Regions from separate parts of the Aminobacter sp. SR38 genome, predicted to be linked through region 2. Evidence: predicted binding sites of a transcription regulator. Region 2 holds the regulator's gene; the other holds the start of a gene.
The links. Region 2 encodes PhoB, which activates phosphate uptake and scavenging genes when phosphate is short. Its sites were predicted from a motif close to TGTCATNNANCTGTCAT; they were not measured.
Positions count from the first base shown of each region.

Region 1: IG197_RS04565 (RNA degradosome polyphosphate kinase) is a predicted target of PhoB. The motif match lies at 1,660-1,676, and genes of this name have one in related genera.

Region 1 is NZ_CP062112.1:931,915-937,072, forward strand. Features, by position in the region: gene IG197_RS04565 (RNA degradosome polyphosphate kinase) at 1-1,590, opposite strand, end outside; gene IG197_RS04570 (zinc-finger domain-containing protein) at 1,745-1,993, shown strand; gene IG197_RS04575 (FAD-dependent monooxygenase) at 2,009-3,244, shown strand; gene IG197_RS04580 (TIGR02117 family protein) at 3,187-3,900, opposite strand; gene IG197_RS04585 (amino acid ABC transporter ATP-binding protein) at 4,088-4,891, opposite strand; gene IG197_RS04590 (amino acid ABC transporter permease) at 4,915-5,158, opposite strand, start outside.
Region 2 is NZ_CP062112.1:3,789,683-3,794,840, reverse strand. Features, by position in the region: gene xylF (D-xylose ABC transporter substrate-binding protein) at 85-1,125, opposite strand; gene IG197_RS18600 (ROK family protein) at 1,376-2,617, shown strand; gene phoB (phosphate regulon transcriptional regulator PhoB) at 2,644-3,333, opposite strand; gene phoU (phosphate signaling complex protein PhoU) at 3,432-4,136, opposite strand; gene pstB (phosphate ABC transporter ATP-binding protein PstB) at 4,175-4,999, opposite strand; gene pstA (phosphate ABC transporter permease PstA) at 5,024-5,158, opposite strand, start outside.

The DNA.
Region 1 (5,158 bases), 2.8 Mb from region 2:
GAGGATGCGGCTGCGCAGCGTGTAGGGCGACAGTGCGATGCACATCTCGTCGGCCGGCTCGGCATAACCGGTGATGAAGTTGAAGATATGCGCCACATCACGCGCGATCGCCGAATCGGTGGTGAAGAAGGACAGGTCGGTATAGATGCGCGCGGTGATCGGGTGGTAGTTTCCGGTGCCGAGATGGACGTAGTTGCGCAGGCGGCCGTCCTCGCGGCGCACCACCAGCGACATCTTGGAGTGGGTCTTGAGTTCGAGGAAACCGAACACCACCTGCACGCCGGCGCGCTCGAGATCGCGGGCCCAGCGGATATTGGCCTCCTCGTCGAAACGCGCCTTGAGCTCGACGAGTGCGGTCACCGACTTGCCGGCCTCGGCGGCGTCGACAAGGGCGCGCACGATCGGGCTGTCGTTGGAGGTGCGGTAAAGCGTCTGCTTGATCGCCACCACTTCCGGATCGATCGCCGCCTGGCGCAGGAACTGCACCACCACGTCGAACGATTCATAAGGATGGTGAACGACAAAATCCTTCTCGCGGATCGCCGCGAAACAGTCGCCGCGATGGTCGCGGATGCGCTCGGGGAAACGCGGATTGAAGGGCGGGAACTTCAGGTCGTCACGGGCGATCGAGACGATCTCCGAGATCTGGTTGATCGCCAGCGGCCCGCTCAGCACGCTGACGCGGTTCGAGGCGACACCCAGTTCGCTGGCAACGAACTCGCGCAGCTCGGCCGGCATCAGGCTGTCGAATTCGACGCGGATCACCGAGCCGCGGCGGCGGCGCTTGAGTGCCGTCTCGAACAGCCGGACGAGATCCTCGGACTCTTCCTCGACCTCGATATCGCTGTCGCGGATGATCTGGAAGGTGCCCGAGCCCTTGACCTCATAGCCGGGGAACAGCTTGCCGATGAACAGGTTGACCGTTTCCTCGATCGGGATGAAACGCACCGAGCGCTTGCGGTCGGGCAAGCGGATGTAGCGCTTGAGGGCGACAGGGAGACGCAGCAGCGCCGTCATCTCCTCGCCGCTCTTGCGGTGGCGCAGTTGCAGGGCGATCGAGAAGCCGAGATTGGGGATGAAGGGGAACGGGTGCGCCGGGTCGATCGACAAAGGCGTCAGCACCGGGAAGACCTGCTCCATGAAATGATCTTCGAGCCACTTGCGCTCTTCCTTGGTAAGATCCGCCGAGGCGATGGTCTCGATGCCTTCGAGCTTGAGCAGCTCGAGCAGGCTGGCGAGGCTTTTCTGCTGGTCTTCCTGCAGTCGCTCGACCTCGTGCAGCAGCTGGTCGAGCTGCTGTTCCGGCGTGCGGCCGTCGGCGCTGCGGATGGTGATGCCTTCGCGCACCTGCCCGGCGAGACCGGCGACGCGGACCATGAAGAACTCGTCGAGATTGCCGGCCGAGATCGACAGGAAGCGGACGCGTTCGAGCAGCGGATGGTTGGGGTTCTGCGACTGCTCGAGCACCCGCCTGTTGAACTGCAGCCAGGAAAACTCGCGGTTGACGAAGCGGTCCGGATTGCCGTCGACCGCGCCGGTCGGCGACTTGTCGTTGACGAAATCGGTATGGACCGGTTTCAGCTGATTCATTTGGACAACCCTTCCCCACTGCCGCGTTCCGCCGCTTATCCGGCTCAACTTATCCTCTGACAGGCAATTGCGACAGTTTCATTTCAGCGTCTTGCAAAGCCGCCGCTTATGATACAAACGCTCTGCAATAAGGGTCCTCAGAAGGGAAAATACCATGGCCGGTGGCTCCATCCCCCACTTCCAGAACGACGCTGGACATGCCGTGATCGAGATCGGCGTCAAGGAGTTCATGTGCGTGGGCGCCAAGGCTCCGTTCGACCATCCGCATGTGTTCCTCGACATGGGCGCCGATTCCGAGAAGGTCTGCCCCTACTGCTCGACGCTGTACCGCTACTCCGCCAAGCTGAAGGCCACCGAGACCCTGCCGGCGGGCAGCCTCTACGCCATCGACCGCGCCGCCTGAGGCCCAGGCACGATCATGCAGTCGCCGCCGGTCGTCATTGCAGGCGCCGGCATCGCGGGGCTGACCGCCGCCCTTGCCTTTGCCCGGCACGGCGTCAGTGTCCACGTCCATGAACGTTCACCGGTGCTCGAAGAAGTCGGCGCCGGTCTCCAGCTTTCTCCCAACGCCACCCGCATTCTCGACCGCCTCGGCGTGCTCGATCTGGTCAGCAGGTCTGCCGTGCGGCCCGAGGCGGTGGTGCTGCGCTGCGCGGCAAGCCTGATCGAGCGCGGCCGCGTGCCGCTGGGTGCTGCGGCCGAACGCCGCTGGAAGGCGCCTTACCTCGTTGCCCACCGCGCCGATCTGCAGTCGGCGCTGCTCAGCCGCGTCAGCGAAAGCCTGCTGATCTCGGTCGCCACCGGATCGACGGTCGACACGGTCGAGCCCAGGGCGGACGGCCTCAGCATCTCGATCACCCAGGACGGCATCGCGTCACAGCAAGAGGCCGGCCTGTTCGTTGCCGCCGACGGCGTCTGGTCGGCCAGCCGGCGCCTTGTCGGCCCGCATGAAAAGAGCCGGTTCTCGGGCGAGCTGGCCTGGCGCACGACGATCCCGGTCGACAGCGAGCTGGGCCGGCAGTTCGCCGGAGTGACATCGCTGACGACTGTCACGACCTTCCTGCATCCGGGCTTCCACCTCGTCGCTTATCCGGTCCGCGCCGGCCATGCGGTCAATCTCGTCGCTTTCACCCCCGGCACGGCAATTTCCGAGCAATGGTCCGGTGAAACCGATGCCGGCGCCCTGGCCCGCGCCATGCAGGGCACGGCCCCGGCACTCTCCCGGCTTGTCCAGGAGGCCGGGCCGTGGACGGTGTGGCCGCTGCACACTGTCGATGCCTCCCGTCCCTGGACCTCGGCATCCGGCATCGTGCTGATCGGCGATGCGGCGCACGCCATGACACCCTTTGCCGCCCAGGGTGCCGCCATGGCGATCGAGGATGCCTGGACGCTGGCCGACGCCGTGCTCGCCGCCCAGAACAAGGCGGATGCGCTGCAACAGTGGGAAGCGGCGCGCAAGGCGCGTGTCGCCAGGGTGGCGCGGCGCGGCGCGCTCAACCATTTCGCCTGGCATGCGAGCGGGCCGGTGGCGCTCGCCCGCAACCTGTTCCTCAGGTTCAAGTCGCCGGCGAGCCTCGCCGCCGACATGGACTGGCTTTATGGCTGGACGCCGCCGGGCTGGTCGCCGCCTGGATCATCCGACGACCGGTTGTAGAGGCCGAGCGAAAAATTCAAGGTCGCCGGCAGCGGGTTCCACCAGCCTGTCGTCAAGCCGGCTTCCCGGAGTGCCGCCGCCGTCCAGGTGTTGCAGCCGGCGAGTGCGTTGAACTTGCCATGGGCATCGAAGAAGCCGTCATATTCGCCATAGGCTACCCCGAAAATGCGCTGAACGGCCCCTTCGTCGCGCACGAAACTGCGCTCGATGAAGTCGAGCATGGCGGCAAAACCCGCCTCGCCGAGTTCGAAACGCTGGACGGCGGGCTGAGGCAGGTCGACATCGCCGGCGAGGTCGACATGCATGACCGAATTGTCGAGGGTCAGCGCCGCAAACACCGGGCCGGGCTTCAGCTCCGACCAGGTCGGCGTGCCGATATAGAAGGCCTTGCTGCCCCAGCCGAACACCAGGTAACGCGCCGCCGGCAGGTCGGCCTGGATGCCGGCGTCGAGCAGGAAGCCGAATTTCTGCAGCACGGCATCGTCGATCGGCACGGCGATGTCGGTGTGGATCGGGTTGGTGAAGACGAGGATATGACGGGGTGCGGCCTGATCGTCAGCACGCCCGAACAGCGGCCGCGGCACCAGCGTGCCCAGGGCCACCGCCGCCACGGCCACAAGCACGACAGCGCCGAGCAGACGTAGAATTCTTTTCAACCGGTCCCGTCCCCGCTTCGGTCCAGCAGTAGCAACAAAAAAGCCCGGCCAAAATACGACCGGGCTTTTTGATCTTGCGGCAGGTCCCTGGAGAATTTCCGCTTTTCTTCGAATCGCGGAAACTCTCTAGAACCTTGTTGTTGCGCAATTCCTAGGGAAAACCGCCGCACACTTTCCTGGAATTGCGCTAGTGCAGGATCTGGCTCAGGAACAGCTTGGTGCGCTCATGGCGCGGATGGTCGAAGAACTCGCTCGGCGTGTTCTCTTCGACGATCTGGCCCTGATCCATGAAGATGACGCGGTTGGCGACCTTGCGGGCGAAACCCATTTCGTGGGTCACGCACAGCATGGTCATGCCCTCTTCGGCGAGGCCGACCATGGTCTCCAGCACCTCCTTGATCATTTCCGGATCGAGCGCCGAGGTCGGCTCGTCGAACAGCATGATGCGCGGGTTCATGCACAGCGAGCGGGCGATCGCCACGCGCTGCTGCTGGCCGCCCGACAGCTGGCCCGGATATTTGTTGGCCTGCTCCGGGATCTTGACGCGACGCAGGAAGTGCATCGCCTGCTCCTCGGCCTGCTTCTTCGGCGTCTTGCGCACCCAGATCGGCGCCAGCGTGCAGTTCTCCAGGATCGTCAGATGCGGGAACAGGTTGAAGTGCTGGAACACCATGCCGACTTCGCGGCGGACCTCGTCGATCTTCTTGAGATCGTTGGTCAGCTCCTTGCCGTCGACGATGATCTTGCCCTTCTGGTGCTCTTCCAGACGGTTGATGCAGCGGATCATTGTCGACTTGCCCGAGCCGGACGGACCGCAGATGACGATGCGCTCGCCGCGCATTACCTTGAGGTTGATGTCCTTGAGCACGTTGAACTCGCCATACCACTTGTGCATGCCGACGATGTCGATGGCGACGTCGGTATCGGAGATGTGCATCTTGGCGCGATCGACCTTGATCTCGTCGGCGCTGACTGCGTTTTCTATGGCCATGGGCCGTTCCCTTTTGTTGTTCGTTATCGCTTGTGCCCGGTGTCGAGGCGATGCTCCATATAAATGGAATATCGCGACATTCCAAAGCAGAACATCCAGAACACCAGCGCCGCAAAGACGAGCCCTGATGCCGGGGTCTGGGGCGAAGCCCAGGCCGGATCCGAAAAGTTCTGCCTGACGACGCCGAGCAGGTCGAACATCGAGATGATGTAGACCAGGCTGGTGTCCTTGAACAGGCCGATGAAGGTGTTGACGATGCCCGGGATG
Region 2 (5,158 bases):
TCAATCCGCCATGTCATGAAGCGGGCGCTTTTGAAAAACGCCGCGGGCAAGCCGCGGCGTTTGACCGACCGGATCGAACCGATCTCAGTTGCAGGCTGCGACCGAACCGGCCGCCACGCCCTGGCAGACCACGTCCTTGCCAACCCAGCCGGCGTCGATGACGACGTTGAGGTTGTCCTTGGTGATCGGAACAGGCGTCAGGAAGACCGAGTTCAGCTCGAGGCCGCCAGGCGTCTTGAACTTGGTGACGTTGGCGATCTCTTCCATCTTCTTGCCATCGGCGAGCTGCGAGGCGATTTCGGCGGCGTTCTTGCCGAGCTCGCGCGCGTCCTTCCACACCGAGACGGTCTGAGTGCCGAGCGCGATGCGGTTCAGCGCGGCATGGTCGCCGTCTTGGCCCGACACCGGCACCGAACCGGCAAGGCCCTGTGCCTGAAGCGCTGCGATCGCGCCGCCGGCGGTGCCGTCGTTCGAAGCCACGACCGCGTCGATCTTGTTGTCGTTGGCGGTCAGGAACTGTTCCATGTTCTTCTGGGCATTGGCCGGCAGCCAGCCATCGGTATAGGCCTCGCCGACATTCTTGATCTTGCCGGCGTCGACGGCTTCCTTGAGCACTTCCATCTGCCCGGCGAACAGGAAGTCGGCGTTCGGATCTGCACCGCTGCCCTTGATGAAGACGTAGTTGCCTTCAGGCTTGGCGGCGAACACGCCCTTGGCCTGCATGCGGCCGACTTCCTTGTTGTCGAAGGTCAGGTAGAAGGCATCCTTGTTCTCGATCAGGCGGTCGTAGCCGACAACAGGAATGCCTTCGGCGACGGCCTTGTCGACAGCCGGTCCGATGGCCGAGGCGTCCTGAGCCAGGATGATCAGGGCGTTGGCGCCCTGGGAGATCAGGCTTTCGACGTCGGTCAGCTGCTTGGCCGGCGACGACTGCGCGTCAGCCGAGATGTACTTGTCGCCGGCGGCCTCGATGGCGGCCTTCATGGCGGCTTCGTCGGTCTTCCAGCGCTCTTCCTGGAAGTTCGACCAGGAGACGCCGATGACCTTGTCCTTTGCCGAAGCCACTGCCGTAAGCGACAGAGTCATGGCAACGCCCGCCAGGATGGCGGTGGTAAACTTTTTCATTATTTCCTCCCTGCGCCCAATGGGCGCGCCTACTTCGCGATAGCCCTTGGAGAAGCTCTTTTTTTTCGAGCCTCGAAAAAATACTGACTCAATGCCCGGCCACTGTCAACATGGTTTCGCGAGCGCTCCTTATTTTTTTCGGAGCCCGAAATAAATAGAGACATTTGGCGCTGGCTCTGTCACAATCACTTGGCGCGTAAGGGACTGCCGCTTAAGAAGGGCAGCGCTTCGCCGGGAGGAAGACGAGCACATGTCGGTCGGCATACGTCACGACGATCTGAGACGGCGCAACCGCGCCATGGTTATATCCGCGGTTCGCCGAGCCAGCCAGCCATCGCGCACCGAAATCGCCGCCACCACCGGCCTCAGCCATTCGACGATCTCGACGATTTCCTCCGATCTCATATCAGAAGGCATCCTTGCCGAGGCCAAGTTCAGCGAACCCGTCTCCATGAAACGGGGGCGGCCGCAGGTCGGGTTGATGCTCGATGCCGATGCTGCGTCTGTCGTTGCGGTCGTGCTCTCGCTCAACAGCCTGTCCGCCGCCATCATCGACTATGCCGGCAACACCGTGACCGAAGAGACCCGGCGGCTTGTCACGCAGCAGATGCCTGCCGAGGCGCTGGTCGACGAATGCGTCGGAATGGTCCGGCGCCTGATCGACAGCGCCGGCGCTTCGGGCGGCGCCGTCCTACGCATCGCCATCGCCGTCCAGGGCATCACCGACGCCGCCTCGCGCAAGCTGTTGTGGTCTCCGATCACCCGATACGACGACATCCCCTTCGCCGACCGGCTGGAGCAGGAGTTCGGCGTACCTGTTTCGGTTGAGAACGACTGCAACATGATCGCCGAGGCCCTCCGCTGGCGAGATCCGGTGCGTTATCGCGACGACTTCATCGCCATCCTGCTCTCGCACGGCATCGGCATGGGCCTCGTCATCAAGGGCGAGCTGTTCACCGGCACGCAGTCGTCGGGTGCCGAGTTCGGCCACATGATCCACCGCCCGGACGGCGCGCTTTGCCGTTGCGGCCGCCGCGGCTGCATCGAGGCCTATGCCGGCAACTACGCCATCTGGCGCAACGCAAGGGTTGGCGACGAGAATGCCGAGCCGCTGGCCGACCTGTCCGACGACGACATCAGGGCCGTGGCCGATGCGGCACGTGACCATGATGGCCCCGAACGCGAGGCCTTTCGCAAGGCCGGCGAAGCCATCGGCTTTGGACTCGGCTCGATGTTTGCGCTGTTCGACCCCGCCCCCCTCGCCTTCGTCGGCGTCGGCGCAACCGCCTTCGACATCATGGAGCCACATGTGCGCGCGGCCATCGCCAAGACGGCGGGCGGGCTGCACTCGAAGGCGATCTCCTTCGACACCGAACCCAACGAGGTTCCGCTCAAACGCGAGGGCGCGATGATGCGCGCGCTGCTTGCCATTGATCAGGAGATTTTTGCCGCAGGCACGGCTCCACGCCGTGCCGGTGCCGACGTCGCCTAGCTGAGCGGAAAAGAGCCCGAAGCGGCTCAGTCCTCGCGGATGGCGTAGCCGGCACCGCGAATGGTCCGGATCACGTCAGGCATGCGGCCGTTGTTGACCGCCTTGCGCAGGCGCCCGACATGCACGTCAACGGTGCGCTCGTCGATATAGATCGTCTCGCCCCAGACATTGTCGAGCAACTGGCTGCGCGAGAACACGCGGCCCGGGTGCCGCATCATGAATTCGAGCAAGCGGAATTCGGTCGGCCCGAGCTTGATCTCGCTCTTCTTGCGGTAGACGCGGTGCGACTCGCGGTCGAGCATGATGTCGCCGACCTTGAGCACCGAGGACAGCACCTCGGGTTTGGCCCGGCGCAGCAGCGCCTTGACGCGCGCCATGAATTCCGGCGTCGAGAACGGCTTGACCAGGTAGTCGTCGGCCCCGGTCGAAAGCCCGCGCACCCTGTCGCTTTCCTCGCCCCGCGCCGTCAGCATGATGATCGGCAGGCGTTCGGTGTCGGGACGCATCCTGAGCCGGCGGCACAGTTCTATACCCGACAGCGCCGGCACCATCCAGTCGAGCACCAGCAGGTCGGGCACGTTTTCCTGGAGCCGAATCTCGGCCTCGTCGCCACGCGTGACGACCTCGACCTGATAGCCTTCGGATTCGAGATTGTAGCGAAGCAGCACGCCCAGCGGCTCTTCGTCTTCGACGACCATGACCTTGGGAGCGATCATTGGCTATACCTTGTCCTTGCGCATGGCCGCTTGTGGACCATGCGCTGATTTAACCTATGCAGCGCCCCCGCGCCAAACGCATGCGGTTGCGGAAATGCTCAGGCCGGAACCGTCGTCGTGGTCTCGTCGACCTTGGGCCGGTTCAGCGGCAGCTGCGTACCCGTCACGACGAAATAGGCGTTCTCGGCGATGTTGGTGACATGGTCGCCGATGCGCTCGAGGTTCTTGGCGCAGAACAGCAGATGCGTGCAGGCCGTGATGTTGCGCGGATCTTCCATCATGTAGGTCAGGAGTTCGCGGAACACGGCGGTGTACTGGATGTCGATCTTCTGGTCGTCGGCGCGCAGATCCTTCAGGCCCTCGGCCTGACGCGCGACATAGAGATCGACGACGCCGCGAACCTGGCCAAGCACCAGCTGCGCCATCGCATCGATCGAATGCGAGAGATTGCGCGGGGTCGGCGACTGGCCGACGGCGCCGACGCGCTTGGCAATGTTCTTGGCGAGGTCGCCGATGCGCTCGAGGTCACCCGCCATGCGGATGGCACCGACCACGGCGCGCAGGTCCTGCGCCATCGGCTGGCGCTTGGCGATCAGAGTGATCGCCGAATTGTCGAGATCGCGCTGCTTGGCGTCCATGATCGTATCGTCGGCAACGACGTTTTGCGCCAGTGCCTGGTCGGACGTGAGAAGCGCGCGGATGGCGCCGGCCACCATTGCGCCGGAAAGATCGCCCATGTCGCGGATGAGCTGGTCGACGTGCTGAAGTTCTTCGTCGAAGGACCGGACTGTATGTTCGCCCATGATTTCTTCCTCGTATCGTGTGCCGCGACGAAACCCACTCAGCCGAAGCGGCCGGTGATGTAGTCCTGCGTCCGCTTGTCGTCGGGGTTGGTGAACATCTTGTCGGTCGGGCCTTCCTCGACGAGATAGCCGAGGTGGAACATCGCCGTGCGCTGCGACACGCGCGCCGCCTGCTGCATCGAGTGCGTGACGATGACGATCGTGTAGTTCTCGCGCAGTTCGTCGATCAGCTCCTCGACCTTGGCGGTGGCGATCGGGTCGAGCGCCGAACACGGCTCGTCCATCAGGATCACCTCGGGCGAAACGGCGATGGCGCGCGCGATGCACAGGCGCTGCTGCTGGCCGCCCGACAGGCCGGTGCCCGGCTCGTTGAGGCGGTCCTTGGCTTCGTTCCACAGAGCGGCCTTCTGCAGGCTCTTCTCGACGATCACGTCGAGCTCGGCCTTGTTCTTGGCGAGACCATGGATGCGCGGGCCGTAGGCGACGTTCTCGTAGATCGACTTCGGGAACGGGTTCGGCTTCTGGAACACCATGCCGACGCGGGCACGCAGCTCGACGACGTCGATCTTGGGATCGTAGATGTCTTCGCTGTCGAGGGTGATCTTGCCGCCGACGCGGGCTGCGTCGATGGTGTCGTTCATGCGATTGAGGCAGCGCAGGAAGGTCGACTTGCCGCAGCCCGACGGGCCGATCAGCGCCGTCACCTGATTCTGGCGAACGTCGAGATCGACGCCGAACAGCGCTTGCTTCTCGCCATAGTGCACGGTCACCTTGTCGCCGCGCATCTTGATGATTTCGTTCGTTCTGGCGTTCATCTCAGCATTCACCGCGTCGTCGAGGGATTTTTCGGTCATGATGTTCATAGCAGGATGCTCCTTGTCCATGCCCTACCAGCGGCGCTCGAAGCGGCGGCGCAGGACGATGGCGACGATGTTCATGGCCATGAGGAAGATGAGAAGAATGATGATGGCGCCCGACATGCGCTCGACAAAGGCGCGTTCGGCCTCGTTCGCCCACATGTA